2 regions of the Rhizobium sp. SAFR-030 genome follow, and region 1 is predicted to be linked to the other one. Evidence: riboswitches for the same ligand, from Rfam matches in the RefSeq annotation. Region 1 holds a riboswitch; the other holds the start of a gene.
What was found. Region 1 has a riboswitch for thiamine pyrophosphate ahead of ACR65N_RS08445 (ABC transporter permease). Riboswitches for the same ligand answer to the same signal wherever they lie in the genome.
Positions count from the first base shown of each region.

Region 1 (14,396 bases):
GCAGACGAAGCCTTCGTTGCGCTTTCCCCAGGGCCATGGCTTTTGCAGCACGTGCCGTGGAACGCCGCCGAACACCGGATCTCGGCTGCGACGGCATCGGCGGATGCGGCCCTTGCCTTGAACATCGCCGCTGCGGCACCGGTGCTGGTCGTCGATCGCCAGACCTGGCGGCTGGACGAGACGATCACCCGTGTCCGCCTCACCTACCCCGGCAGCCGCCACTCCCTGACGGCCCGCTTTACGCCGCTGCAGCGGCCGCTGTCGCCTGCCGACAGATCCTGAAAACCCACCATGGAGAGGAGGTCGCCATGGCGCGTCCCGACAAACTGAAGCTTGGAACCTTCGTCTACACCTTCGGCTTCAACCCGGCCGCCTGGCGCCATCCGGATGCCGATGTGCACGGCGCCAACAAGATCGACCACCTGCTCAACGTCGCCAGGATCTCCGAGGCGGCGAAGTTCGACTTCATGTTTTTGGCCGATTCGCCGGCGGCTGCCATCGGTGATGCGGATGCGCTCGCCCGCTCGCCGACCAAGATGAACCGTTTCGAGCCGCTGTCGCTGATCTCGGCACTCTCGGTACTGACGGAAAAGCTCGGCTTCGTCGCCACCGCCTCGACGAGCTTCTATGAGCCCTTCAACATCGCCCGCATCTTCGCCTCGATCGATCACTTAAGCGGCGGCCGCGCCTGCTGGAACGTGGTGACCTCCGACCATGACGAGACCGGCTACAACTACAATTTTGACGGCCTGCCGCCCCACAGCTGGCGCTACGAACGCGGCGCCGAGTTCGTCGATGTCGTCTTCGGCCTCTGGGACAGCTTTGAGCCGGACGCCCTGATCCTCGACAAGCAGGCGGGCCTCTACCACGACAAGGACAAGCTGCACCTGCTGAACCACAACGGTCCGCATTTCCAGGTGCGCGGGCCGCTGAACATCGCCGCCTCGCCGCAGGGACGGCCGGTGATCGCCCAGGCCGGGGGGTCGGAGCCGGGCATGGAGCTTGCTGCGCGCACCGCAGAGATCGTCTTCAGCCTTGCCTCGAACCTTCAGCGCAACAAGGCCTTCGCCGAGAACGTCAAGGGACGCATGGCCAAGTACGGTCGTTCGACCGACGACCTGAAGATGATGCCGGGCGTCGTCATCAATGTCGGGGAAACGAAGGCTGAAGCGCAGGCGAAGGTGGATTTCCTCGTCGACAACCTGCATCCGGATGTCGGCCGCTGGATGCTCGGCGAGTTCCTTGAGACGGATCTCTCGGGCGCCCCGCTCGAACAGCCGTTCCCGATGGAGCGGCTGCCCGCCGAGCCGAAAGGTTCGAAGGCACTGTTCGAGGAACTGACCGACTATATCCGCCAGGGCCACACGCTCGGCCACCTGATCCGCCATTATGCGGAAAAGAGCACCGGCAACGGGATTACCGGCACGCCGACGGAAATAGCCGACTTCATGGAGGAATGGTTCGAGGCCGGAGCCGCCGACGGCTTCATCCTGATGCTGCCGACGCTGCCGGCAAGCCTGACCGATTTCGTCGAGTTGGTGCTGCCGGAACTGCGCCGTCGCGGCCTGTTCCGCGACGAGTACGAGGGCTCGACTCTGCGCGAAAACCTTGGCCTGTCGATGCCGGCCAACCGGTATACGGCTGCCCGGCAGGGAAAATAAGGATCAGTCTTCGCTGGTGCCGGAGGGCTTGCCGGAGATGATCTCGCGTTTGCCGACATGGTTAGCAGGGCCAACAAGGCCCTCCTGCTCCATCCGCTCGACCAGCGAGGCGGCGCGGTTGTAGCCGATCGACAGGCGCCGCTGGATATAGGAGGTCGAGCACTTGCGGTCCTTCATCACCACCTTGACGGCCTTGTCGTAGAGGTCGTCGCCATCTTCGCCGCCCATGCCGGTGCGATCGAAGACTGCAGCGTCTGCGTCCGGCTCGTCGTCCATCTCGCTCTCGTCTTCCGTGACGTTGCCGAGATAGTCCGGACGCCCCTGCGCCTTCAGGTGCGTCACCACGTGCTCGACCTCGGCATCCGAGACGAATGGTCCGTGGACGCGGCTGATGCGCCCGCCGCCGGCCATGTGCAGCATATCGCCCTGGCCGAGAAGCTGCTCGGCACCCATTTCGCCAAGGATGGTGCGGCTGTCGATCTTCGAGGTGACCTGGAAGGAGATACGCGTCGGGAAGTTCGCCTTGATCGTGCCGGTGATGACGTCGACGGAGGGGCGCTGGGTTGCCATGATCAGATGGATGCCGGCGGCGCGCGCCATCTGCGCCAGCCGCTGGATGGCGCCCTCGATCTCCTTGCCGGCGACCATCATCAGGTCAGCCATCTCGTCGACCACAATTACGATGTAGGGCATCGGCGACAGGTCGAGCTCCTGCTCCTCGTAGACGATCTCGCCATTGTGGCGATCAAAGCCGGTCTGGACGCTGACGGTGATCGTCTCGCCCTTCTCACGGGCCTGGGCCGCACGGGTGTTGTAGCCGTCAATGTTGCGCACGCCGAGCCGGGACATCTTGCGGTAACGATCCTCCATCTCGCGCACGGCCCATTTGAGCGCGAGAACGGCCTTCTTCGGATCGGTAACGACGGGCGTCAGCAGGTGCGGAATGCCGTCATAGACGGACAATTCCAGCATCTTCGGGTCGATCATGATCAGGCGGCATTCCTCAGGACGCAGCCGGTAGAGAAGCGACAGGATCATCGTGTTGATGGCGACCGACTTACCAGACCCGGTGGTGCCGGCAACGAGAAGATGCGGCATCTTGGCAAGTTCGGCGATGACCGGTTCGCCGCCGATCGTCTTGCCGAGGCAGAGCGGCAGCCGATGCTTGGTTTCCCAGTAATCCTCGCACTCGATGAGTTCGCGGAAGAACACCACTTCGCGCACGGCATTCGGCAGTTCGATGCCGATGACGTTGCGACCGGGAACGACCGCGACACGCGCCGAAAGTGCCGACATGGAACGGGCGATGTCGTCGGCAAGGCCGATGACGCGTGAGGATTTGACGCCCGGTGCCGGCTCGAATTCGTAGAGCGTGACGACCGGGCCCGGACGCACGTCGATGATCTCGCCCTTGACGCCGAAATCCTCGAGGATGCTTTCGAGCAGTCCGGCGCTCTGCTGCAGGGCATCCGGCTGCACGGCTTCTGCCTGCTGACCGAACGGCTGCTGGAGCAGCGAGATCGGCGGAAATTCGTAGGAATCGTCGCTGACGCGTGGCGTCAGGCCACCGGCCAGGCCGAGCAGGCCGGGCTGCTGACGACGCATCGTCATCGGGATCGTGCGTTCCGCCGGTGCCGCATGGATGCTGACCAGCGGTGCCGGTGTCTGCGCGGCCGGGGCCACCGGTTCGACGGGCTGAGGTTCGACGGCCGCCGCCTGCGGCGGTGTCTGGACCGGAAGCGCCGGTGCAGCAGCCTGCGAGACGGGCGTTGCACCCGGATGAACTACCGACTGGACCGGTGGCTGTGCCGCTACCTGCATGGCTGGGCGCGGCGTCGCACCGGGCCGGACTTCGCGGTACAATGCCGTCACCGTGTTCGGCTCGATCGGCAGCGACTGACGGACGATTTCGGCAGCACGCCCGACATAGGGCACGGCCGGCGTCGCGATGGGCAGCGCGGCAACGACCGGCTGAAGCGCAGCGGCCTGCGCCGGTACTTCCATCTCGATACCAGCCTCGAAGAAGGCGAAGTCCGACAGCCAGAGTTTTGCAGGCGCCGGTGTGGTGACCAGAGCCACAGCGACCGTGGGTTCGGGCAAGGTGAGGGCAACCGGTGCTGCGGCAGGCGCGGCTTCCTGCGGCTTCGGATCGGCCTCAGGGCGGGTTCGCTTGAAGATCAGCGCGCGCGGCGATGGCTCCGGCTTGACCTTGGGCATCTGCGGCAGGTTGGCGGGGATCGGCTGCTGCATGGCGGATGCGACGCCGTTCAGCGCCGTCACCAGCAGTTCCGGTGCCAGGGTCTCGGTCTGCGGCAGGGCGGATGGATCGACGTCGACGGGTTCGACAAGACGGCCGGTTGCCGCGGGCACGCGTTCCTCCGGCGCGACGGGGCCGACCGGATCACGGCCGCGCGGACGTGCCAGTGCCGTCTCGGGCGTGCGGGTAAAACGGACATTGGGCGCCAGCTTGAAAGCGGCCTGCCACGGCGCATGCTGGATCACTGCTGCGTTGGGATCGACCGATTGCGGCAGAGCCTCCTGGCCATGCGTCGCTACCGGCTCAGGTCCATCCTCGGACTGGCCGTTCTGGGAGGCTTGGTTGAAGTTGGTTCTGGGAAATTGCATGGCACCGACCGCGTACTGAATTGGCAGTCTTATGGAGTAGAAAATAAAGGTTAACGCCTCCTTTCCGGAGCCCCATCCGGCTCTACAATTTGGCACCCCGACCGCGCCGGAAAACGCTGATGATCATAGCCTATCATCCTGATTTCGCAGAAGAACTATACCTGCGCAAAATCCTTCGGGCGCGGCGTGACAGGGTAAACGGCGCAAGCCGCTCACGAGAAGGCGTCGCTACCCAGCATCTCGTCCGCCTCATTGCGATCCATACGAAAAACGCGCGCGCCAATGTCATAGGAAAATCCCTGCCGCGCGAAAGCGGAGAGTTCCTTGGCCTTCTGCCGGTCATCGAGTTCGACGCGCCTGAACGGCCCGAAGGCGCGACGGCGGGCGTAGACGATCGCCGCCTTCAGGTCGTCCGTGTCGCTCACTGCCTGCGCGACGATCTCCCGGTCGATGCCTTTACGGGAGAGCGCCTGGGCGATGGCCTTGCGCGATTTGCCGGCGCGCGCCGACGAGCGGGTGCGGATCTCGGCGTAGGCGGTGTCATCGAGTGCCTTGAGGTCGAGCCCGAAGGCGACAGCGGCCTTTGCCAGCGCCTCCACCTGCTCGTCGCTGATACCATCGAACTTCTGCCGCGCCTTGCGGCTGATGGCGTCCGACAGCTGCTTTTCGGTCATCATCTGCTTTGCCAGCCGATAGGCGGCAGAGTTGCGCACCCATGTCAGCATGCGTGCCGTCGGCACGCTCGGTTCGGCAGGCGTTTCATCGTCGCTCATGGTGCCTCGTCATAGGCCGAAAGCCGCGCCGATGCCAGATACCTCAGGCTTTGAGAACAGCCTCGATGCGCGGCATGCCGCCGACCACCGACGCGAAATCCTGCCACACACCGTGAGCGCCCGCCTGCCATGCCTCGATGTCCTCAGGCTCCAGCAGCGTTCCGCCATTCGCGAGCGCCACTTCCACCGACCGCGCTTCGTCCTCGAGGATCTGCTGGTTGAAGTAGAGCGCGCCCTCAGCCGCCACCTGGCGCAGGATCACCTGCTCTTCGGCTCCCAGCCGCTTCCAGAAGCTTGCGGCAAAATAGACGACGCCGGAGGCTCGGATATGGGCGGTCTCAGTCATCGATGGCACCACCTCGTAGAGCTTGAAACCGGCATAGGCGGATTTCGTCAGGTCCATGGCATCGGCAATGCCGGTGGAGAGCGCATTGTACGTCTCGGTGATCGGGATGCCCACCGGCGCGGCGCCGTAGGCGCTCCACAGTCTGGTGTGCAGCGGGCTCTGGATGACCCGGATGCGCTTGCCCTTCATCTGTTCCGGTCGCGTCACCGGCTCCTTCGTCAGCAGGTGGCGTGCGCCGTAATCGATGAAGCCGCAGGCAATGAACTGTTCCGCTTCCAGTCGCTTTGCGAGGTCCTGTCCGAGATCGCCCTCCACAACGCGACGGAGGTGGGCGGCATCGCGAAACAGGAAGGGCAGGTCGAGAATCTGCAGTTGCGGCACCCAGCCTGACAGCGCCGAGACGGTGGAGAGGCTCGCCTGCACCGATCCGAGCCGCATGGCCTCGGCCACCTCCTTCTCGCCCCCCAATGCGCCGTTCGGCACGATGTTGAAGCGGAAGCGGCCCGGGAGCCTTGCCTCCACCCGTTCGACGATTCGCCGCCAGATCTTCGTCTCCGGCTTGTCCTCGCCGAGCAGCGAGGCGACGGTGATCGCCATCGTCCTTGCCGAGGCCGGATGCGACAGCATCGGCGCTGCGAGAAGACCGGCGGCCGATGTTTTGAGCAGGGTGCGGCGGGTCAGCATGGTTTGAAGTCCTTTCAGAGAAGAAGGGCGGCGGCGGACAGGGCGGCAAGCGCCAACAGAAGGGCGAAAAGATAGGGAAGCACGGCGCGAAAGAGGTCCGGCGCGGGCACTTTGGTGACGCCCGAGACGACGAAGATCAGCATGCCGATCGGCGGCGTCAGCCCGTGGATCATCAGGTTGACCACCAGGATGACGCCGAAGCGCTGCGGATCGATGCCGGCGGCGGTCGCCACCGGCAGCAGGATCGGCCCCAGCAGCAGGATGGCCGCGCCGATATCGAGCACCAGGCCGGCCACCAGCAGGACCAGGTTGGCCATCAGCAGGACCAGCCAGGGGCTGCTGCCGAAGGAGTTCACGGCACCGGCGATCAGGCCGCCGACATCGTCGACGGCGAGCAGGAAGGCGAAGGGTCCCGCCGAACCGATCAGCAGCCCGATGGCGCCGGCTTCCGCGGCCGCCTGGCGGAAGGCGCAGAACAGGGATTTTGCCGAGAGCCGAGCGCTGAGTGCAAGGACAAGCGTGTAGGCCGCAGCCATGGCCGCCGCTTCGGTGGGCGTGACGATGCCGAAACGAATGCCGAAGACGACGATGACGCCGAGCCCGAAGGCCGGCAGCGCCGAGAGTGCGGCGGCTGCTCGCTCCGCGCCGGTTGCCGCCCGCCCCTCCGGGCGCGCCTTCACCGACAGGTGGATGGCGATCGCGAGGAACAGTGCCATGACGCCGCCGGCGAAGAAGCCTCCGGTCATCAAAGCGCCGACCGAGAGGTTGGTCGCTGCCGCCAGCAGCAGGAAGGCAATCGACGGCGGGATGACATTGTCGAGCACCGAGGCGGCGGCGATGACGGCACCGGCCTGCGCCGGTGGATAACCATTCTTCACCAGGTGCGGTTGGAAAGTGGCGGCGCCGAAGGCGGCATTGGCGACCGAGGAGCCGGAGGCGCCGGAGAAGATGACGCTGGTCAAGAGCACGGTCTGGGCGAGCCCTGCCTTGCGGTGCCCGACGAGCGTCGCGGCAAACGCCACCAGCCGCGCCGCAGCCCCGGACACAGTCAGCAATCCGCCGGCGAGCAGGAAGAACGGCAAGGCGAGCAGCAGGAATTTCGACATGCCGTTGACGGCCGAAGAGACCAGTGCCGGCTCGGTGAGGCTGCTGCCGAACGGCTCAGCAAGCGCTGCGGCCGCGAGAAACGCATGCGCCAGCGGTGCCGACATCAGGAGGCCGAAGCCGGCGATCATCGCGAGGAACGCGCTCGGCGGCAGCGACGTCTCGATCGACAGATGCGGCGCCAGCGCATAGACCCCGCCCCCGACGAGGACGGAAATGATCACGTCTCGGGTGCGGCCCTCATTGGTACGCTGGAGCAGCAGGACGGCGAGCAGAAGTCCGCCGCTTACGGCGAACAACAGGAAACGCAGCCATTCGGGCAGGCCGAGCGTCGGCGACGTGCCGCCGAGGAGTGCCATCGTCTGCCAGCCGCTCGACAGCAACGTCAGCGCCGCGATGGTGCTCACCGCATCGGCGCCGATTTCGGCTGCCCGCTTCAGGCGCGCCGGCATCAGCCGCAGCCCGACGTCGAAGCGCATCGACAGCGGCCCCTTGAGGGCGAGCGGCGAAGCGACGGCGATCAGCGCCAGGTGCAGCCAGATGCCAAGATCCTCGATCCCGACGAAACCGGACTGGAAGCCGTAGCGCAGGATGACGTTGACGATCACCGTCGACAGCAGCATCAGCAGGAGCACTGCGGAAAGCGCTCCGAGCAGTGCTTCGAGCCCGGCTTCCAGGCGCTTGATCACGCCGGCCACCAGCCATGGAAATGGTGCACTGGTCCACGGCCCTGCCCGACGCGCAGCCCTGCCCCGGCGACAAGCGCCGCATGCAGATAGCGTTTGGCCTCCCGCGCTGCCTCGACGAGCGACATGCCATGCGCCAGATGCGCGGTGACCGCCGCGGCCAGCGTACAGCCTGTTCCGTGATCGTTGCGGGTGTCGATCCGGGGCGCCGTCAGCCGCAGCGTGCTTTGCGCGGTCACCAGCAGGTCGACGCTTTCGTCGCCTGTCGCGTGGCCGCCCTTTATCAGCACGGCTTGGGCACCGAAGGTCAGGATCTGGCGGGCCTGATCCTCCATCTCGGATTCGCTGGTCGCGACCGGCCGTCCCGTCAGCAGCGCGGCCTCCGGCAGATTGGGCGTCACCACCCTGGCCAGCGGCAGCAGGTTCTCGCGCAGGGCGGCGATCGCATCCTCCTGCAGCAGCCGATCACCGGAGGTCGCCACCATCACCGGGTCGACGACGATCGGGCCGCCATAGCCGGACAATCCCTCGGCAACGGCGTGGATGGTCTCGATCCGCGACACCATGCCAATCTTCACGCCACTGACCGCCAAATCGGAAAAGATTGCAGTCATCTGTGCGACGATCATCGGCGCGGAGACATCCTCGACTGCCGTGACGCCGCGGGTGTTCTGCGCCGTGATCGCGGTGATGACGCTGGCGCCGTAGCAACCGAGCGCCGAGAAGGTCTTCAGGTCCGCCTGGATGCCGGCGCCGCCGCCGCTGTCCGATCCTGCAATGGTCAGCGCAATCGCCGTCATATGCGCGGCTCCTTCAATGCGATGTCGATACGGGTGCGAAAATCACGAACCGCACCGGCGATGTCCGTCGTGCGAAACAGCGCGGAGATGACAGCGACACCATCGGCGCCGGCGGCAATGACTTCCGGTAGCCGATCGAGCGTGATGCCGGCGATGGCGCCGACGGGCAGCGCCGGGTTGAGCCGGCGGATGGTATCGCGCAGGGCTTTCAGCCCATCGAGCCCGACCGGCGGATCCGGATTGACCTTCGACAGCGTCTCGAACACGCCGCCGATGCAGGCATAGTCGACGGGCGCACGACCGGCGCGATCGGCATCCGCCTGCGTCTTGACCGTCAGCCCGATGATGGCACCCGGCCCGAGCAGCCGGCGTGCGGTGGCGGCGTTCATGTCGTCGGCGCCGAGATGCACGCCATCCGCGCCGGCGGCGAGCGCCACATCCACCCGATCGTTGACGACGAACGGCACGCCAGTGCCGAGGAGTGCGTCGCGAATGGCTTGCGCCCGCTCGATCATCAGGCGGGTCGAGGCCGTCTTGTCGCGGTACTGGATCAGCGTCGCGCCATTCTTGGCGGCAATCGCTGCGAGGTCCGGCAGGTGGCCGACATCGGCCAGACCGGCATCGACGATGGCATTCAGGCGGTAGTCAATGCGTGTCATGGTCTATCCGTGCCCGTTGGAGGAGATCGGCGCCGTCGAGTGCGGCGAGTGCATCGAGGAAGGCAGGCTCGAAACTGCCCGGGCCGCGCGCCTCAGCGGCAGCCACTTCCGCTGCAACGCCGGTGGTTGCAAGCGCCGCGGCTGCCGCCGTCAGCGCGTTCGGCTCGACCGCCAGAAACGCGGCAATGACGCCGCCCGACAGGCAGCCGGTGCCGGTGACCTGGGCCATCCAGGCATGACCATTGGCGACCGAGACGCGCCGGCCGTCATCCTCCAGCAGATCGACGGGTCCCGTCTGGATGCGCAGGCTAGACCGCGTCTCGCCGATCAGCTGCATTTCCGCACGGTTGCCGCGCACGACCGTCGGCCCGAGCGCGATCAGCTCGCGGGCGAAGGCCAGCCTCGTCGGCGAGTAGTCGCAGTGCACCGGATCGAGGATCCACGGCTTGCCCTCGGCATTGGCGACATCGACGGCCAGCCGGATCACCTTTCGCCGCTCCGCATCGAGCGTGCCGAGGTTGATCGTCAGAGCGTCGGCCCGGGCGACAAAATCGGCGATCTCCTCCATGGACGAGGTCATCGACGGAATGCCGCCGATGACCGAGATGCCATCAGCGGTGAATTTTTGCACCACCGTGTTCATCAGGCAGTGGACGCGCGGCCGGGCCTGGCGGACGCGGGCCAAGAGGTTGGCGGCCGTTGCCGGCGATAGTGTGGATTTCGGCGCCGTCATCGCAGTTCCACCGCCAGATCGTCGACGGACGGCGCGACCGGAACAAGCCCGCTTTCCGCCATGAAGGCGCCGAAGCGTTCGTAACGGCCGCGATCGAGCGCTGCCGGCCGCTTGGCGAAACGCGGCAGGCTGTCGGTAAAGGCTTGGCGATTCAGCGCGTCGTCGAGGTTGGGGTAAGCCTTGATGAACATCTGCCAGGCTTCTTGCGGATGGTTGGTCAGATAGACCGACGCCTGTTCGACCGCTGCCAGGAATCGCGGCAGGCGGTCATCCTTCACCAGATTCTTATGCGTGACGAAGATGAGCTCGTCGTAGATTGGCACGCCGTGTTCTTCCGGATAGAAAGCGCGGCCTTCGTGACCTTCCAACCGCATCTGCGTCAGCTCGAAGTTGCGGAAGCCGCCGACGGTCGCATCCACCTTGCCGCCGATCAGCGAGGGCGACAGGGAGAAGTTGACGTTGATGAGCTCGACGTCCTTCACGTCGACGCCCTCGCCCGCCAGCATCCGCTTCAGCATCGCATCCTCGAAGCCCGAGACCGAAAAGCCGATCTTCTTGCCCTTCAGGTCCTTGAAGCTTTTGATCGGCCCGTCAGCGAGCACGGTTACGGTGTTGAGCGGCGTCTCGACCAGCGTGCCGAAGCGGACGAGCGGCAGGCCGGCCGCATGGTCGAGGTAGAGGTTCGGCTGGTAGTGGATGCCGACATCCGCCTGCTTCGTCGAGACGAGCCGCGGCACGGCCGACGGATCGGCTGGCGGGATGAGCTCGACCTCCAGCCCCTGGTCGCGGAAGAAGCCTTTTTCCTGGGCGACGACCAGCGGCGCGTGGTCCGGATTGACGAACCATTCGAGCAGCACCGACAGCTTGTCGGCGGCCTGGGCGGCGGCCGGAGCAAGGCTGATCAGGAGCGCCGTGGCGAGAGCGGGCAGCAGGCGTTTCATCGGGATGACCTTCTGGGTTTCAGTGAGAGAGGCGAGGAAAGAGGAGCGTCGAGGGTCTCGCGCGCCCAGGGAGCAAGGCCGGCCGTCAGCCGGTCGACGAGAAGGCGCAGAGCGACGGTGAACAGCGCCAGCACGATCATGGCGGCAAACAGCATGTCGGCCTGCATGCGGGCATTGGCCTGCACCATGATGAAGCCGAGGCCGCCGGCCGCGCCGACCCATTCGCCGACGACGGCGCCCAAGGGTGCAAGCGGCGCGGCAACCCGCAGGCCGGAGACCAGCGACGGAAGCGCCAGTGGCAGGCGCAGATGGCGCAGGATCTGCCAGTGGCTGGCCGGCGTCAGCCTTGCCGCGTCGAGGATGTCCGGGTCGGTCCGGCGCAGGCCGTCGGCGAGCGAGGAGGCAACGGGGAAGAAGATGATAATCACCGTCATCGCCACCTTGGAGGCGATGCCGAAGCCGAACCAGAGCACCAGTACCGGTGCCAGCACGAAGACCGGGAACGCCTGGATGACCAGCACCAGCGGCCAGATCAATTGACCGAGGCGTGGCATTGCCGCCACCGCAATAGCCGTCGCGGCGCCGAGAAGGCTTCCCACCAGCAGGCCGACGAGGATCTCGCCAGCCGTGATCAGGCCGTGATGCAGCAGGAAAGCCGGTTGGCGAACGAACACGTCGGCGACCGAAAGCGGTGACGGCAGCAGGTAACGCGGCGGCGCAAGCACCGTCACGACTGCCTGCCACACACCCGCAAGAAGGATCAGGGCAAAACTCGCCTCGGACGCACGCATGGCTCAGCCGGCGGACTTAAGCGGGGTTCGGGGCAAGACGACGATGCTGCGAGAAGCAGCCGAACAACAACGCATGGCGATCTCCAAACCTTGACAGCACGGAGATCCAGGTGAAGCGGAGAAGAGAAAGCGGCGCGGTCACATGCGCATTTTCCGTTCCTACGCCGGCATGACCCGGATCAGGTTCAAGGGTCCGGCTCCACGCCATCTCAGCACCGTTCGGTGCTCCCCTCGGAATGCGGAGACCCTAGCGACAAACCGGGCGCCAAGTCAACGGCGCCCAGGACTGGATCAGCACGGCCGCCCGGCGATCCGAAGACCGGTGCACGAGATCTCGTCGCCATTGCCCGCGCCGGTTGGACCGGCTAGAAAGCGGCATGCCCTTCAGGTTCGTCCACACCGCCGATATCCATCTCGATTCGCCGCTCCGCTCACTGTCGCTGCGCAATGCAGAACTCGCCGATCTGGTGGGTGACGCGACGCGTCGGGCGCTGATCAGGATCGTCGACCTCTGCCTCGAGGAACAGGTCGATGCGCTGATCATCGCAGGCGATCTTTATGACGGCGACCAGACCTCGATGAAGACCGCCCGCTTCCTCGCGACCCAGATGCAGCGCCTGCACGAGGCGGGCATCGCCGTGTTCAAGATCCGTGGCAACCACGATGCGTTGTCGCGGATCACCCAGGAGCTGGTGCTGCCGCCTTCGGTCAAGGTCTTCGGCGGTCGCGCGGAAGCGGTCGAACTGACGACCGGCGGCATCGATGTCGCGATCCACGGCCTCAGCTTTTCCAAACCGCAGGCGCCGGAAAGCCTGCTGCCAAAGTACCGGCCGCCGACCCCCGGCGCCGTCAATATCGGCATCATGCACACGAGCCTTGCCGGGGCTTCCGGTCACGATCTCTACGCGCCCTGCTCGCTTGTCGACCTTCATGGCACCGGCTTTGCCTACTGGGCGCTCGGCCACATCCACCAGCGCACCCACCATGCCGGCGAGCGGACCGTGATCATGCCCGGCATGCCGCAGGGCCGCGACATCAACGAAGCCGGCGAGAAGACCGTGTCGCTGGTGACCATTGGCGACGACGGTTCGGTGCGGGTCGAGGAACGGCTGACGAGCCTTGCGCAGTTCGCCCGGCTGACGGTCGACATCACCGGCGCAAACGATTGGCGAAGCGTCGTCGAGCATATCGGCACGGCACTGGAACAGGAACGGCAGCGGACCCGCTCCGACCACCTCGTCGTGCGTCTGCGGCTGGTTGGTCGTACGCCGCTCGCCTGGACCATCCGCCGCGACCGCGACCTGCTGCAGGCCGAAGCCGAGCAGCGCGGCGAGCGGACCGGGCGGACCTGGATCGAGAAGCTGGAACTTGCCGTCGATGTTCCGGCGGACGAGACGCGTGCCGCATCGGGCAGCGATCCGATCCTGGAACTCAGCGTGCTGATGCGCGAAGAGGTGATGACCGCGCATGGTTTTCGCGAGGATGTGCGCGAGATGGTGCAGAGCCTGCTCGACGACCTGCCACCGGAGAGCCGGCGGTTCGCCGGCAGCGACCCGGCCGCGTTCGACCGTTTTCTCGATGATCTGATCCGCGACGGCGGCGAAGACCTGATGGCCAGGCTTGCGGCCGATGGCGGAGCGCGCTGATGCGGCTTCGTCGTCTCGACCTGACACGCTACGGCAAGTTTACCGAGCAGAGCCTGGACTTCGGCCCGGCGCCGACCGGCAGTCCTGATCTGCACATCGTCTACGGCCTCAACGAGGCCGGCAAGTCGACCGCTTTTTCCGCCTATCTCGACCTGCTGTTCGGCATCCCCGAGCGCAGCGCCTACAACTTTCTGCACGCCTATCACGCGATGCAGGTGGGTGCGGTCCTCGATATCGACGGGCGGGAGCAGGAGCTGGTCCGCATCAAGCACCGCACCAGCGGCCTCCTGGATGCGCGCGGGCAGCCGCTCAATGAAGCGCTATTGTCTTCGGCGCTCGGTGGCCTGACGCGCGAGACCTACCGGACAATGTTCTCGCTCGACGAGCGGTCGCTGCGCGACGGCGGTGCGGCGATCGTCGAAAGCAAGGGCGATCTGGGCGAGCTTCTGTTTTCCGCCAGCGCCGGCCTTGCCGACATCGGCCGGGTGCTGACGGCGGCCGGCGATGAGGCGAGCCAGTTCTACAAGAAGCGTGCCCGCAACACGCGGCTGGCGGAACTGAAGCAGCAACTGGCGACGCTGAAGACAGAACGCGAGACGATCGACACCTATGCGTCGGCCTATGCCGGGCTGGTGGCAGCGCGGGCGCAGGCGGAAAAGGCCTACGGCGAAACGCTCGGTGAACTGTCTGCCGCACGGGCCCGCCAGGCAGATGTGACGGCGCTGCTGCGCGCACTTCCGCTGTCGCGCGAGCTTTCCCGCATCGAGAACGAAGTCACGACGTTCGGCGAACTGCCGCGTCCGCCGCGCGCATGGGTCACGCTGTTGCCGGAGCTGCTGCGCGACGAGACACGGCTTCAGACGCAGGCATCGAGCCTGCAGCGGACGATCGATCGGCTGGAGAAAGATCTCGCGGAGATCGCCGTCGATACGTCGGTTCTGTCGCTG
Region 1 is NZ_JBPFDO010000002.1:597,936-612,331, reverse strand. It holds gene hutC (histidine utilization transcriptional repressor HutC) at 1-282, shown strand, start outside; gene ACR65N_RS08490 (LLM class flavin-dependent oxidoreductase) at 309-1,661, shown strand; gene ACR65N_RS08485 (DNA translocase FtsK) at 1,665-4,286, opposite strand; gene recX (recombination regulator RecX) at 4,499-5,059, opposite strand; gene ACR65N_RS08475 (TRAP transporter substrate-binding protein) at 5,103-6,089, opposite strand; gene ACR65N_RS08470 (TRAP transporter large permease subunit) at 6,104-7,816, opposite strand; gene thiD (bifunctional hydroxymethylpyrimidine kinase/phosphomethylpyrimidine kinase) at 7,879-8,679, opposite strand; gene thiE (thiamine phosphate synthase) at 8,676-9,338, opposite strand; gene ACR65N_RS08455 (hydroxyethylthiazole kinase) at 9,325-10,071, opposite strand; gene ACR65N_RS08450 (ABC transporter substrate-binding protein) at 10,068-11,012, opposite strand; gene ACR65N_RS08445 (ABC transporter permease) at 11,009-11,803, opposite strand; TPP riboswitch at 11,943-12,045, opposite strand; gene ACR65N_RS08440 (metallophosphoesterase family protein) at 12,181-13,449, shown strand; gene ACR65N_RS08435 (ATP-binding protein) at 13,449-14,396, shown strand, end outside.

Region 2 (14,396 bases), on a different contig from region 1:
CCGGCGTGATCGGCCTGCCGCTGCGTCTCCTGGCGCGCGAGGTCTATGGCCGGCTGGTCGAGAAGGTCGGGCACCACAACGTCGCGCTGATCACCGGCGAAGAAAAGATCACCCCGCATCTGGCACGGTTTTCGGTCTGTACCGTCGAGGCCATGCCGCGCGAGACGAAGGCGGCGTTCGTCGCCATCGACGAGGTTCAGCTCGCTGGCGATCTTGAGCGGGGGCACATCTTCACCGACCGGATCCTGCATCTGCGCGGACGGGAAGAGACCCTGCTTCTCGGCGCCGGCACCATGCGGCCGATCCTTGAGCGTCTGCTGCCCGGCATCACCGTCGTCGAGCGCCCCCGCCTGTCCACCCTCTTCTATGCGGGGCAGAAAAAGATCACCCGCCTGCCGCAGCGCACCGCCATCGTCGCCTTTTCGGCCGACGAGGTCTATGCGATCGCCGAACTGATCCGCCGTCAGCGCGGCGGGGCGGCGGTGGTCCTCGGTGCGCTGTCGCCTCGCACTCGAAATGCCCAGGTCGGTCTCTACCAGGCCGGCGACGTCGAGTATCTGGTGGCGACCGATGCAATCGGCATGGGCCTCAACCTCGATGTCGATCACGTCGCCTTTGCCCAGGATCGAAAGTTCGACGGATACCAGTTCCGCAATCTCAATGCCGGCGAAATGGGCCAGATTGCTGGCCGCGCCGGCCGCCACCTGCGGGATGGCACGTTCGGGGTGACTGGCCAGGTAGCGCCGTTCGACGAAGACCTGGTGGAGCGCATCCAGAGCCACCACTTTGACCAGGTGAAGGTCTTGCAGTGGCGCTCCAAGGCGCTCAACTTTTCCTCCATCCGCGACCTGCGTGCCAGCCTCGATGCGACGCCGACCGTCCACGGCCTGACCCGCGCCTTGCCGGCGACGGACAGCCAGGCGCTCGACTATCTGTCGCGCTATCCCGAGATCATCGATGCCGCGACGACGCCCGAGAATGTCGAGAAGCTGTGGGAAGCCTGCGCGCTTCCCGATTACCGGCGCATCACGCCGGCACAGCATGCCGACCTGATTTCGACGATATTTTCCGATCTTGTGCGGCTAGGCGCGGTGAACGAAGACTTCATGGCGACGCAGGTGCAGCGGGCCGATCGGACCGACGGCGAGATCGATACGCTGTCCGCCCGCATCGCCCAGATCAGAACATGGACTTATGTCTCCAACCGTCCGGGTTGGTTGGCGCATCCGACACACTGGCAAGAAAAGACACGGGAAATCGAAGACAGGTTGTCGGACGCGCTACATGAAAGGTTGACGAAACGCTTTGTTGATCGCAGGACATCTGTGCTCATGAAGCGCCTGAGAGAGAATGCGATGCTGGAAGCTGAAATCAGTGTGAATGGGGATGTCTTCGTCGAGGGACACCACGTCGGTCAACTAGCCGGTTTCCGGTTTACGCCTGTTTCCGGTGCCGAAGGGCCGGATGCCAAGGCTGTGCAGACGGCTGCCCAGAAGGCCCTGTCGCTGGAGTTCGAGGCTCGCGCTGCGCGGCTCTATGCTTGCGGCAATAGCGACATCGCCGTCGGCTCGGACGGTTTCGTCCGCTGGCTCGGTGATCCGGTGGCAAAGCTCGCGGCCGGCGATCACATCATGCATCCGCGTCTCATCCTGCTCGCCGACGAGCAGTTGACCGGCAATGCCCGCGATCACGTGGCTGCTCGCCTCGAGCGCTTCGTCAATCATCACATCGCCACGGTCCTGAAGCCGCTCGACGATCTGTCGCGTGCCGAAGACCTGCAGGGGCTTGCCAAGGGGCTCGCGTTCCAGCTCGTCGAAAATCTCGGTGTCCTCTTCCGGCGCGACGTTGCCGACGACGTCAAGACGCTTGATCAGGATGCGCGCGCCTCGATGCGCCGCTACGGCATCCGCTTCGGCGCCTACCATATCTTCATGCCGGCGCTGCTGAAGCCGGCCCCGGCCGAACTGATCACGCTGCTCTGGGCGCTGAAGAACGACGGTCTCGACAAGCCGGGCTATGGCGATCTCATCCCGGCGCTGGCAGCCGGCCGGACCTCGGTGGTCACCGATCCGACCTTCGAGCGCAACTTCTACAAGCTCGCCGGCTTCCGCTTCCTCGGCAAGCGTGCCGTGCGCGTCGATATCCTCGAACGTCTCGCCGATCTCATCCGGCCGCTCCTGCAGTGGAAGCCGGGCAACGGCCAGCGTCCGGAAGGCGCCTATGATGGGCGACGCTTCACCACGACGACCGCCATGCTCTCCATTCTCGGCGCGACGCCGGACGACATGGAGGAAATTCTCAAAGGTCTCGGCTACCGCGCCGATGCGGTAAAGCCGGAAGAGGCGCAGGCCTTCCTCGCCGGCCAGTCGGCAAGCGCCGCAAGCGCTGCCCCCGCGGCAGAAGCCTCGGCAGAAACGGCGCCGGCCTCCGAAGCTGACGATGCTGACAGTGCGGATGTTGCGACCGACGAGGCTCAGGCGCCGGAAGCGGTCGCCGAAACCGCCGCGGAAGATGCTGCCTCCGAACCGCAGGTCGAAGCCGTCGCTGGCGCGGAGCCTGAAGCTCCAGCCGAAGCGCCGGCCGCTGATCAAGCCGCCGCAGCTGCAGCAGACGTCGAGGCCGTTCCTGCGGCCGAGACGACCGATGCCGAACCGGCACCGGCGTCCGAGCCTGTCGCCGAAGAAGAACCCAAGCCGGTTCTGCTGTGGCGTCCGGGTGGCGGACGTAGCGAAAACCAGCGCGGTGGTCGTCCGCAGGGAGAACGCCGGGCGGCTGCCAACCGCGCACCGGGCGAAGGTCGACGCGATGATCGTCGCGGCGGCGGAGAGCGTACCGAACACGCAGCACGTGGTGCCGAGGGTGGCCAGCGTGAAGGCGGTCAGCGGGATGGTGGCAATCGCAACGGCGGCAAGCCGCGCGGCGACCGCCGGCCCGACGGCAAGGGCGATCGTCCGCCACGCGGCGACCGTAACGACAGGAACGATCGCAACGATCGGCAGAAGACTGCGCAGCCGGCTCGCTTCGAGGCTCGTCCGCCGCGCAAGGAAAAGCCGATCGATCCGGATTCACCGTTCGCCAAGCTGGCTGCTCTCAAGGAGCAAATGAAGAAGTAGGCTGATGACGGAACAAGTGCCGCCCGGAGTTGCGCGTCAGCGCCTCGACAAATGGCTGTTCTTTGCCCGCATGGTCAAATCCCGATCGCTTGCCCAGGCGTTCATTCACTCGAACAATGTGCGGGTGAATGGCGTCCTCGTGTCGCAGCCCAGCTTTCAGCTGAAGGCGGGCGATCGGATCAACCTTTCCCTGGACAGGCGAGACCTCGTGCTGCAGGTCAAGGCTGCCGGTGAGAGGCGGGGCCCGTACGAGGAAGCCCGGTTGCTCTACGACGATCTGACGCCGCCGGCAGAGGAAGCAAAAAAGCTCACTGCTTTCGAGCAGGCGCTGCGCCAGCCCGGTGCGGGTCGGCCGACAAAGCGGGAACGGCGGCTGACGGATCGGCTGCTTCCAGATCCCGGTGATGAGGGTCACTAGGAAAACCATCTAGCAGGCCGCCGGATTTAGAAAGGTTTGTCCTTGCGAACCAGGGGCAAACGCATTACCTCACTGTCGCAACGCCGGACTTGTCGGCTGCTCGATCGGCTGGATTTGGCGTGTCTGCCAATCATTCGTCCGACAGCCTGCCGCAAATTCGTGACATTCTGGAGTGCCTCATGACGTATGTCGTGACCGACAATTGCATCCGCTGCAAATATACCGACTGCGTCGAAGTATGCCCGGTCGACTGCTTCTACGAAGGCGAGAACTTCCTGGTCATCCATCCGGACGAGTGCATCGACTGTGGCGTCTGCGAGCCCGAATGTCCGGCAGAGGCGATCAAGCCGGATACCGAACCGGGTCTGGACAAGTGGCTGAAGGTCAATGCCGATTACGCCCAGGTCTGGCCGAACATCACCGTCAAGCGTGATGCCCTGCCGGAAGCCAAGGAAATGGACGGCGTCAGCAACAAGTTCGAGCAGTATTTTTCGACGGAGCCCGGCAAGGGCGACTGACCGGTGCAGGCTTCGCTACGTCGCTGCTTGTCGATTAGGCAGCGATTCGATCGTTGCATCTGAGCATCTGCGAAAGCAAATCATTGATTTCTGCCTATTTTTGTGGTAGACAATAGAAACTGTTCCACAAAGCGGCATTCGCGTGCCCAAAAACATCACGAAAGCACCAGAGCATCCTGCGCGGTTCCCGTGACAAAGCCAATTTTTGGATCTTGTCGTCGCTGATCGCGATGGATGTTGTTTTCGCGCGCGTTTGGTCGGACCAGTATGGAGTCACCTGACGGTTCCCCCGTCTCATCCGGGCCTGACTGACCCGGCCCCGGCACATGGATTGCCGAGTGCGTAACAGGGAGTTTGTTAAACGAATGACGACCCAGCAGAAAAAATCTTCAGCACGCCACGGCTTCAAGACCGGCGAATCGATCGTATATCCCGCGCATGGCGTAGGCACTATCACGGCGATCGAGGAACAGGAAGTGGCTGGAATGAAGCTCGAGCTGTTCGTGATTGATTTCGAAAAGGACAAGATGCGCCTGAAGGTGCCGGTCGCCAAGGCGGTCAGCATTGGTATGCGCAAGCTGTCCGAGACTGATTTCGTCGAGCGTGCATTGAAGGTTGTCCAGGGCAAGGCGCGCGTCAAGCGGACGATGTGGTCGCGCCGCGCTCAGGAATACGACGCGAAGATCAATTCGGGCGATCTGATCTCCATCGCCGAAGTGGTGCGCGATCTGTATCGTGCTGAAAACCAGCCGGAGCAGTCCTATTCTGAGCGCCAGCTGTACGAAGCGGCTCTCGATCGCATGGCGCGCGAAATCGCGGCAGTCAACAAGATGTCCGATACGGAAGCGGTTCGTCTGGTCGAAACCAACCTTGCCAAGGGTCCCAAGCGCAACAAGGTCCTCGACGAAGAAGAATCCCACGAGGAAGCCGCATAAGCTGCTGCTTTCCTGTTTCAATTCAAAGAACCCGGCTCAGGCCGGGTTTTTTTGTGGGAACTTTTGCTCCTGCCGCGCGTTGATCCGCCGGTGCGGCGAGACAGTCTGAGGTGCCTCAGGAGCTTTCGTGGTGCCGGACTATCAAGGGGACGCATGCGTGAAGCCGGCGCCCCATGCAGAATGAAGGGGAGCCAAAAGCCTGCTTATCTCGTGTCGTACCTGCTGTCTCTGTCCAAGAGTTCAACAGGAGCAGCATCGGACGAAGGCTTTTGCCGGGTCACACAGTCTCATGGAGAGAGCGCGATGAATGCCATGTCCGCAGACCGCACGATGATCAAGATTGCCATGTCGGCACCTTATCTTGCGCGTGAGGAGGAGCGCGACCTGGCTGTCCGCTGGAAGGATGACCAGGACCAGGATGCGCGCAACCAGATCGCTCTGGCGCATATGCGTCTCGTGATCGCCATGGCTTCCAAGTTCCGCGGCTTCGGCCTGCCGATGAGCGACCTCGTACAAGAGGGTTATGTAGGGCTGCTGGAGGCGGCGGCAAGGTTCGAGCCAGCCCGCGACGTGCGTTTTTCTACCTATGCAAGCTGGTGGATCCGGGCTTCCATGCAGGATTACATCCTGCGCAACTGGTCGATCGTCCGCGGTGGTACCAGTTCGGCCCAGAAGGCGCTGTTCTTCAATCTTCGCCGCCTGCGTGCCAAGCTGTCGCGTGGCGACAGCAATCTCGGCGCCCGCGAGATCCACGAGGAGATCGCCACGGCACTGGGCGTCAGCGTCGCTGACGTGCAGACCATGGACGCGCGACTGTCCGGCAATGACGCCTCTCTCCAGGCGCCATCGATTGCCGGTGATACCGACAGCGTCGAACGGCTCGACATGCTGGAAAGCGGAGAGCCGCTGCCGGACGAGCAGGTTTCCGGGATGATCGACGGCGAGCGCCGGGTCAAGTGGCTGCAGGGCGCACTTACCAAGCTCAACGAGCGCGAGAAGAAGATCATCCACGCCCGCCGGCTGACCGACGACGGCGCGACGCTCGAGGCTCTCGGCGCGGAACTCGGCATTTCCAAGGAACGCGTGCGCCAGATCGAAAGCCGGGCGATCGAGAAGCTGAAATCGGCGCTGGTCACCATCAACCCGCAGATGGCAATGGTCTGCTGAGCAGGCACCCGTACCGGCGGCCGGACTGGCCGCCGAAACTCGCTGCCGAAACTCGTTGCAGCACCTGCCTAGCCCGGTGGCCCGGGCAGGCTTCTTATTCGGAAATGATCTTGACGCGCTGGCCGGGCGACAATGCCGCCCCTGATGGCAGCGCATTGATCAGTCTGAACAGGTCGACCTTGCGGTCGGTCCCCATCATCCTCGCCGACATGGTGGTCAGGTTGTCGCCCGGCGCAACCGTCACCACGCGCACGCGCAGCGGCTTCAGCTGGGCGATTTCCTGCGGCGTCATGCTGCGGAAGGTGTTGCGCAAAATGTTGGCGGTCGTCTCCAGCGACTGGTTGCCCTTTGGCACCGCAGTCAGGAAGCGGAAGATCTGCTTGTCCTGCCGGATCACCGTCACATCGAAATCCCAGCGCTCGGCCGATGCCCTAGCAGTGGCCGCCTGCAGGCCGTTCACCGTCGTCTCGCGCACCGTTTCCGGCAGAAGGCCGGCAACCCAGCCGCTCGTCAGGTAGTTGGTGAGGCTCTGCTCGGTTTCAGCCTTGACGCCGTCAAAGCGGATCGCCGTCTCGTCCGGCCCGGTCGCCAGCACGGCTTCGGCCTTGTTGTCGATGCGGAAGCCTTCCGGCACGTCGAAGCGGATGCCGAGCCCTGCATGCAAGAAGGTCTCGTTGCGCACATAGCCTTCTTCCGGGCTGTCGCCATAGAGAAGTCCGTCGATCCCGGTCAGATAATAGTCGCGGCCGCGATCGCCGAAGGTGCCTTCCTGGCCGAAAGCGCGCGCGTGCTGGCGGGCAAGCTCGACGCGCTGCGGCGCATTCGGATGGCTCGACAGGAAGTCGAGGCTCTGGTCGTTGTCGGGGTCGACGGCCGAATAGCGGGCATAGGCGGCCATCGAGTCAAGGAAGCGCGCCGCGGAATAGGGGTCGTAGCCGGCCTCGCCGAGCATGCGCACGCCGATCACGTCTGCCTGCAGCTCCTGCTGGCGGGAGAAGGCGGCGAGCCTCAGCTTGCCGCGTGCCAGTGCCTGCTTGCCGGCGAGATCGCTGGACAGCACCTCGGCGACCACGCGGCTGGCGATGACTTCCGCTTCCTCGCGCTTCTGGCGCTCGATGCCGTGGTTGGCGGTGACGTGGCCCATCTCGTGCGACAGGACGGCCGCCACTTCGGAGGCGTCGTTGGCCAGCGCCAGCAATCCGCGTGTGACGTAGAGATAGCCGCCCGGCAGCGCAAACGCGTTGATCGCCGGCGAGTTGAGAATGGTGATACGGAACGACTGCGTGGGATTTTCGGAGACGGCGGTCAGAGCACCTGCAATGCGGGCGACCAGCCTCTCGGTCTTTGCGTCATGATATTCTCCGCCGTAGCTTGCAACGATGCGCGGATGCTCGCGCGCACCCATTTGCGCACGCGGATCGTTCTTCTGCACCTGATCGACGATCTGCGGGGTCGATGAAGGCTTGACGTCTGGCTTGTAGGTCTGCTCCAGCACCGACTGGCAGCTGGACAGCGCCGTCGCTGCGATCAGCAGGGATATGAGCGTGCGCATGCGGGCGCCCCTGAGCCGGGTGCCGGCCGAAGCTGCTTTGTGGCCGGTTTGGCCACTTCCTGCGATATCGATCCGTCTGCTTGGAAACGTCATTCTTTCACGCTCGCCATCCGGCATGTCGCGGCATCTGCCTTCCCGCCGCTGTCTCCTGACCGTCACTACGGATGGCTGATTGGCTCGCCGAATTGCCTCGTTCCCCATTTAAGTAGAACATGTGTGGCTGCAAGCAATCGTCCCGCCTATTTCGCATCGCGGCATGGCACTGACCCAAGTCTAAAATGTGGCGGAGTGGTTGAGGCTTTATGAAGAGCCGACGAATCTGGCGATTCCCGGATCTTCGCTGTGCAGCATAAACACGTCCTTCGGCGCCTGGAAGCGGATAGTGCCGTCGGCGATGTAGATGACGCTGTCGGCGAGCCGCTTCACTTCCTCCACGTCGTGCGTCACCACGAGCACCGTCATCTGCGTCTCGCGGTGAAGATCGAGCAGGAGTTCGGCCATCGACCGGCGCAGCGCCGGATCGAGCGCCGCGAACGGTTCGTCGAGCAGAAGCAGCGGTCGATGCCGGACCAGCGCCCGGGCAAACGCCACCCTCTGGCGCTCACCGCCGGACAGCGTTCCCGGCCGCCGCCTCTCGTATCCGGCAAGTCCGACACGCTCGAGCGCCGAGGAGACCCTGCGTCTGCCCGCCTCGTCGAGCCGCAGGCCCGGATGGACGCCGAGGCCAACATTCGCATAGACGTCGAGATGGGCGAAGAGATTGTTGTCCTGGAAGATGACGGAAAGCGGCCGTTCGCCCGGATGCCGGCTCGTCATCTCCTCTCCACCGATCAGCACGCGGCCCTCATCCGGCGTCTGGAAGCCGGCGACGAGGTTGAGAAGCGTCGACTTGCCGGATCCGGATGCGCCGGTGATGGCGGTGATTTCGCCTGCCGGAAATGCGCAGTCGAAGTGAAACGATGCAGTGCCGAGCCGCAGCCTCACGTCTTTCAGTTCGACGGCTGGTATTTCACTCATCTGCCGTCCTCACGATCCTGATCGCCGGTTGCGATGTCCGACCGTCGGTTGTTGTCTGCGGCGCCGGCCGTCCCCAGTGCCGTCAATGCGAGGCAAACGACGCCGAGAATGAGGGCAAGGCCATCGGCGTCATTGGTGCGGTAGCTGCCCATGCGGCTGTAGACCAGCCATGGCAGCGTCGTCAGGTCCTGCGATCCGAACAGCGCCACGGCGCCGAGATCGCCGAGCGACAGCGCCATGGCAAAGGACAGCGCCATCAGAAGTGGCCGGCGCAGCACCGGCCAGTCGACCAGCCGCCAGCGCGCAGCGCCTGAGATCCCCAGACTTGCCGCCAGCCGATCGGTGCATCTGGCATGTGTCTGGTAGGCCGGCTCCAGGATGCGCACGACGAAGGGCAGTGCCATCAGCATGTTGATGGCGACGATCAGCGCCGGAGCGACACGCGCAACATCGGTGTAAGGCCGCACCAGCAGGAACCAGCCGGTTCCGAGCACCACCGGCGGCACCAGGAGAACCAGCGAGGAGAGGCCGGCAAGAACCCCCGAGAACAGCGCCTGAAACCGGGCAGGCTTGCGCCTGTCGACGATCGCGGCGCGAGCAAGCACGATGCCGGAGGCCACAAGGATGGCCAAGGTCCCGGCCGCCAGAGCAATGGCCAGACTGGTCACGGCCGCCTGGCGGAAGGACGGCATGGTCAGCAGTCGCCAGAGATCGGCCTTCAGGCCAGCAGTTACGATCGCCGACAGCGGCAGGATCAGGAAGACCGTGGCAAGCAGGATCGCCAGCCCGTCCCAGACCCGGCTGCCGAGCCCTTTGCCATCAAAGCGCTGTGGCGCGCGCCCCTCTCCGCCGCCCGTCACGTCGGCTGCAGGAAGACGGCTGATGGCAATCAGAACGCAGGCGGTCAGCGCAATCTGCAGCAGCGACAGCGCGACAGCCCGCGGTGGATCGAAATCGAAGCGCAGCGCCTGGTAGATCGCCACTTCCAGCGTCGTTGCCGCCGGGCCGCCGCCCAGCACCAGCACCAGCGTAAAGCTCGTGGCGCAGAGCATGAAGATGAGGCCTGCGGCTCCGGGCAGGGTACGGGTGAGGGCAGGCGCTTCGATGAAGCGAAAGGTCGACCAGGAGCCCATGCCGAGACTGGCCGAAAGACGCCAGGTTTCCGTCGGCAAGCGCTCAAGGCCGGCCAGCATCAGCCGGCAGGCAAGCGGCAGGTTGAAGAAGACATGCGCAAGCAGGATGCCGCCCAACCCGTAGATGCCGATCGGCTGTTCGAGCCCGAGTAGCGCCAGCATGCGGTTCAGCAGGCCCTGGCGTCCGAAGATGCCGATCAGGCCGAGCGCGCCGATCAGTACCGGCAATCCCATGGGCACGGCCATCAGCCGGAGGATCCAGATGCGGCCGGGAAACGCCGGCCGGCGGCCGAGCGCCAGCACGACGGGGATCGCCAGGCCAACGGAGAGAAGTGTGGAGAGCACCGCCTGCAGCACGGTAAAGCGCAGCAGGCTCAGCGTGTAGCTGTCGAAGATGGCGCGCCCGGGCATTGCCGGCGAAGCGGAAACCAGGGCGATGCTGGGCGCCAGGATGAAGACCGCGACCGTAGCAAAGCTCGCCGCGCCTGCGGCAAGTCCCCGGCCTCGCTCCCCCGCCGTCAGCATCGGCCTACTTCATGCTCATCGCGGACAGCCATTCGCGGATCCACGCCTGGCGGTTGGCGGCCACCTCGTTGGGGCTCATCATCAGCGTCTTCTGCGGCTGCACGAGCCTCCCGAACGCTTCCGGCAGTGCTTCATCCGTGGCAGCGGCCGGCATCATCCAGTTGGTGGTCGGGATGATCGCCTGGAAGTCCGGCGACAGGGTGAAGGCGAGGAAGGACCGGGCAAGATCCTTGTTCTGCGAGGATGTGAGGATCCCCGAGACTTCGACCTGGATGTAGTGCCCCTCGTCGAAGGCGGCGGCCTGGTAGCGATCGGTGTTTTCCTCGACCATGTGATAGGCCGGCGAGGTGACGTAGGAGAACACCATCGGTGCCTCGCCCTTGGTGAACAGGCCATAGGCTTCCGACCAGCCCGGCGTCACGGTGAGGATGCGGTTCTTCAGCTTGGCCCAGGCGGCCGGGGCCTCGTCGCCATAGATGGAGCGGATCCAGAGAAGCAGGCCGAGGCCCGGCGTCGACGTGCGCGGATCCTCGATGACGATCTTCTGGTTCGGGTCGCCCTCGACGAGGTCCTTCAGGCTGCGCGGGGGGTTCTTAATCGTCTCTGTATCGTAGACGATGGCGAAGTGACCGTAGTCATAGGGCACGAAGACCTCATCGGCAAAGCCGCCCGGAACCTTCGCAGCAGAGGTATCGATGCCGTGCGCCTCGAAGAGGCCGGTCTGCTTGGCTTCGGCAATGAGGTTGGTATCCAGCCCCAGCGCGACGTCGGCGGTGGAGGTGGTGCCTTCGAGCTTCAGCCGGGTCAGCAGCGCCACGCCGTCGGCGACACCGACGAAGTTGACCGTGCAGTCGCAGGTCTTCTCGAAGGCCTGCTTGACCTTCGGGCCGGGACCCCACTCGGAGATGAAGCTTTCATAGGTGTAAACGGTCAGCGTCTTCTTCTCGGCGGCAGTGGCCGGAGCCGAAAGGCCGAGAGCTGCAAGCAATGCCATGGCAATGATCTGGGATCCGCGCATCAGCGCCTCCTTGTTCTTTTCAAAACGGGGAATAGGCGCTGAAGATCGAGCCGTCTAATCCCTCCGCCGGTGTTAACCGGATCAGGTTCCGCGGGTTGGCAAAAGCCTCTCAGCCATGGATATGGCACCCCGTTAGAGCAGGCGGAGATGTAGCCGGATGGCGGGCGCTTGGCAAGCACCGCCTCGGGTGTCAGTGCGGCTGCAAGTGGTGGACGTGCCGGAAGATCTGCAGGTCGCGCGGCACTGCGGCGATGCCGCCAAGACGATTGGCGAGAGCGTAATCGAGCGTCTCCTCGATCGAGTGCGGCATGACCGGCTTGGTGAGGACGCCGAGAGAGCCGTTCGGGTGCCCCTCGAGCTGTTCCGGATTGGCGGTCATGAAGATCACCGTCACGCCGAAACGTTCGGCAAGCTCGCGGCCGATCGACGGGCCGGTCGGGCCGTCAGACAGGTTGACGTCGACGAGGGCAATATCCGCATTTGGAGCAAGCGACAGGGCATGCATCCGGCCGCTGGCAAAGCCGCTCACCGTCAACCCCATGCTTTCCACTGTGTCGGCGACGTCGAGAGCGATGAGAAATTCGTCCTCGACGATCATGACCCGTTGTTTCATGGCTGCATCTTCCAGCCGACGACGCACTACATTTGCCGACATGGGACATCCCTCTGTTGAACACGCACCTGAACAATCTCTGTACCAAGTGTCGACCGAACGTGCCATTTCGGGAAATGTTCCGGCACGGGGCCAGATTTATTAGCACTAACTCTTTGTTAAGTATAACAAACTGTTAGGTTAGCCTTCGAGCTCCTCGCGCAGCATCTCCAGTTCCAGCCACTCTTCCTCCATCGCCGTCAGTTTTGCGCGCAGCTTTTCGAGCTCCGCGGCCAGGCGGTTGAAGGCTGCCGGGTCCTTGGTGAACAGGCTGGCATCAGCCATCTTCGCCTCGCGCTGATCAATATCTGCCTGCACCTTCTCCATCTCCTTGGGAAGGCTTTCGAGCGCGAATTTCTGCTTGTAGGAGAGCTTCACCTTCGACTTCGGCGTATCGGATGCAGGTGCCGCGGCGCTGGCGGTATCTGCCTTCGCCCGCTCCACCCGGCGCTTCTCGTCGAGCGCGCCCTTGCGCTGCGCCATCATGTCCGTGTAGCCGCCGGCATATTCGATCCAGCGGCCGTCCGGCGCCTCGGGATTTGCCGGCGCGATGGTCGAGGTGACGGTGCGGTCGAGGAAATCGCGGTCGTGGCTGACGAGGATGACGGTGCCGTTGAAGCCGGCGACGATTTCCTGCAGCAGGTCCAGCGTTTCGATGTCGAGGTCGTTGGTCGGCTCGTCGAGGATGAGCAGGTTCGACGGCCGGGCCATGATCCGCGCCAGCATCAGGCGGGCGCGCTCGCCGCCCGACAGGTTCTTGATCGGCGTGCGCATCTGCTCCGGCTGGAACAGGAAGTCTTTCATGTAGCCGGCCACGTGGCGCTGCTCGCCGTTCACCAGCAGGCTCTCGCCGCGTCCGTCGGTCAGGTAGTGCGCCAGCGTGTCGTTAAGATCGAGATCCTCGCGCTTCTGGTCGAGCGTTGCGATCTCGAGATTGGTGCCAAGCTTGATGATGCCGCTGTCGGGCTCCAGTTGGCCCGTCAGCATCTTCAGCAGCGTCGTCTTGCCGGCGCCATTGGGGCCGACGAGACCGATCCGGTCGCCGCGATGCACGCGGATGGAGAACGGCGCGACGATGGTCCGGTCGCCATAGGCCTTGGTGATGGCCTCCGCCTCGATCACCAGCTTGCCGCTTTCCTTGCCCTCTGAGGCCGAGGCCTGGATGGTGCCCTGCGGTCCCTGATGGCCACGGTAGTTGGAGCGCAGCGTCTGCAGGTTGCCGAGCCGGCGCATGTTGCGCTTACGCCTGGCCGTCACGCCGTAGCGCAGCCAGTGCTCCTCGCGCTCGATCTGCTTGCCGAGCTTGTGCTGCTCCAGCTCCTCCTCTTCCAGCACCTTGTCGCGCCATTCCTCGAAATAGCCGAAGCCGCGGTCGAGCCGGCGCGCCGTTCCGCGATCGAGCCAGACGGTGGCAGTCGAGACCTTTTCCAGGAAGCGACGGTCATGGGAGATCAGCACCAGGGCGCTGCGGCTCTTCTGCAGCTCGCTTTCCAGCCATTCGATCGTCGGCAGGTCGAGATGGTTGGTCGGCTCGTCGAGCATCAGGATGTCGGGTTCCGGCGCCATCACGCGGGCTAGCGCCGCGCGCCGGGCTTCGCCGCCCGACAGCCGGTTCGGATCTTCCTGGCCGGTCAGGCCCAGATGGTCGAGCAGATAGGTAACACGGTAGGCGTCGTCGCCGGGGCCAAGGCCCGCCTCGGCATAGGCCTGGACGGTCTGATAGCTGCCGAAGTCGGGTGCCTGCTCCAGATAGCGGATGGTCGCCGACGGATGGCGGAACACCTCGCCGGACTGGGATTCGACGAGGCCCGCGGCAATCTTCATCAGCGTTGACTTGCCGGAGCCGTTGCGGCCAACGAGGCAGATGCGGTCGCCCGGCTCCACCTGCAGATTGGCGCCGTCGAGCAGCGGCGCGCCGCCGAAGCTCAGCCTGATGTCGTCGAGCTTGAGGATGGGAGGTGCCATTCGGTCGTCTAGACTCCGCTGAGGTCGTAGGGTCTGGCGAGCAGGATCGCCCGGCCGCTCTTCAGCGTCACGGAGATCGGCCCGTCTGCTAGATTGGATATGGTGCGCGACGACCCGAAGGTCAGCGAAAAATCGGTGAGCGGATAGCGCGCATTGCGGATCGTCAGGCCTTCGAGTGCCGTGAAGCCGAGCACCGAGAACAGCGCACCTTGCGGCAGGTCGAGTTCCAGCCGGTCGCCGCCGGTCATCGGATAGGCTTCCTCGTCACCGGACGAGAGCATCACCTCGTAGCCGTCCTCGACCAGGCCGAGACCGTTGAGGTAGTGCTGCAGTGCATGGTCGGAACGTTCGCCGCCCAGGGCCCCGGCAAAGATCAGCCGGGT
Region 2 is NZ_JBPFDO010000006.1:241,736-256,131, reverse strand. It holds gene ACR65N_RS19310 (helicase-related protein) at 1-3,113, shown strand, start outside; gene ACR65N_RS19305 (RNA-binding S4 domain-containing protein) at 3,118-3,531, shown strand; gene fdxA (ferredoxin FdxA) at 3,711-4,049, shown strand; gene ACR65N_RS19295 (CarD family transcriptional regulator) at 4,415-4,984, shown strand; gene ACR65N_RS19290 (RNA polymerase factor sigma-32) at 5,288-6,151, shown strand; gene ACR65N_RS19285 (M48 family metalloprotease) at 6,246-7,703, opposite strand; gene ACR65N_RS19280 (thiamine ABC transporter ATP-binding protein) at 8,004-8,720, opposite strand; gene thiP (thiamine/thiamine pyrophosphate ABC transporter permease) at 8,717-10,378, opposite strand; gene thiB (thiamine ABC transporter substrate binding subunit) at 10,383-11,372, opposite strand; TPP riboswitch at 11,438-11,538, opposite strand; gene ACR65N_RS19265 (response regulator) at 11,587-12,051, opposite strand; gene ACR65N_RS19260 (ABC-F family ATP-binding cassette domain-containing protein) at 12,190-14,013, opposite strand; gene ACR65N_RS19255 (thiamine diphosphokinase) at 14,022-14,396, opposite strand, start outside.
Region 2: it holds a riboswitch for thiamine pyrophosphate, as region 1 does, so the genes downstream of both, thiB (thiamine ABC transporter substrate binding subunit) here and ACR65N_RS08445 (ABC transporter permease) in region 1, are expected to answer to the same signal.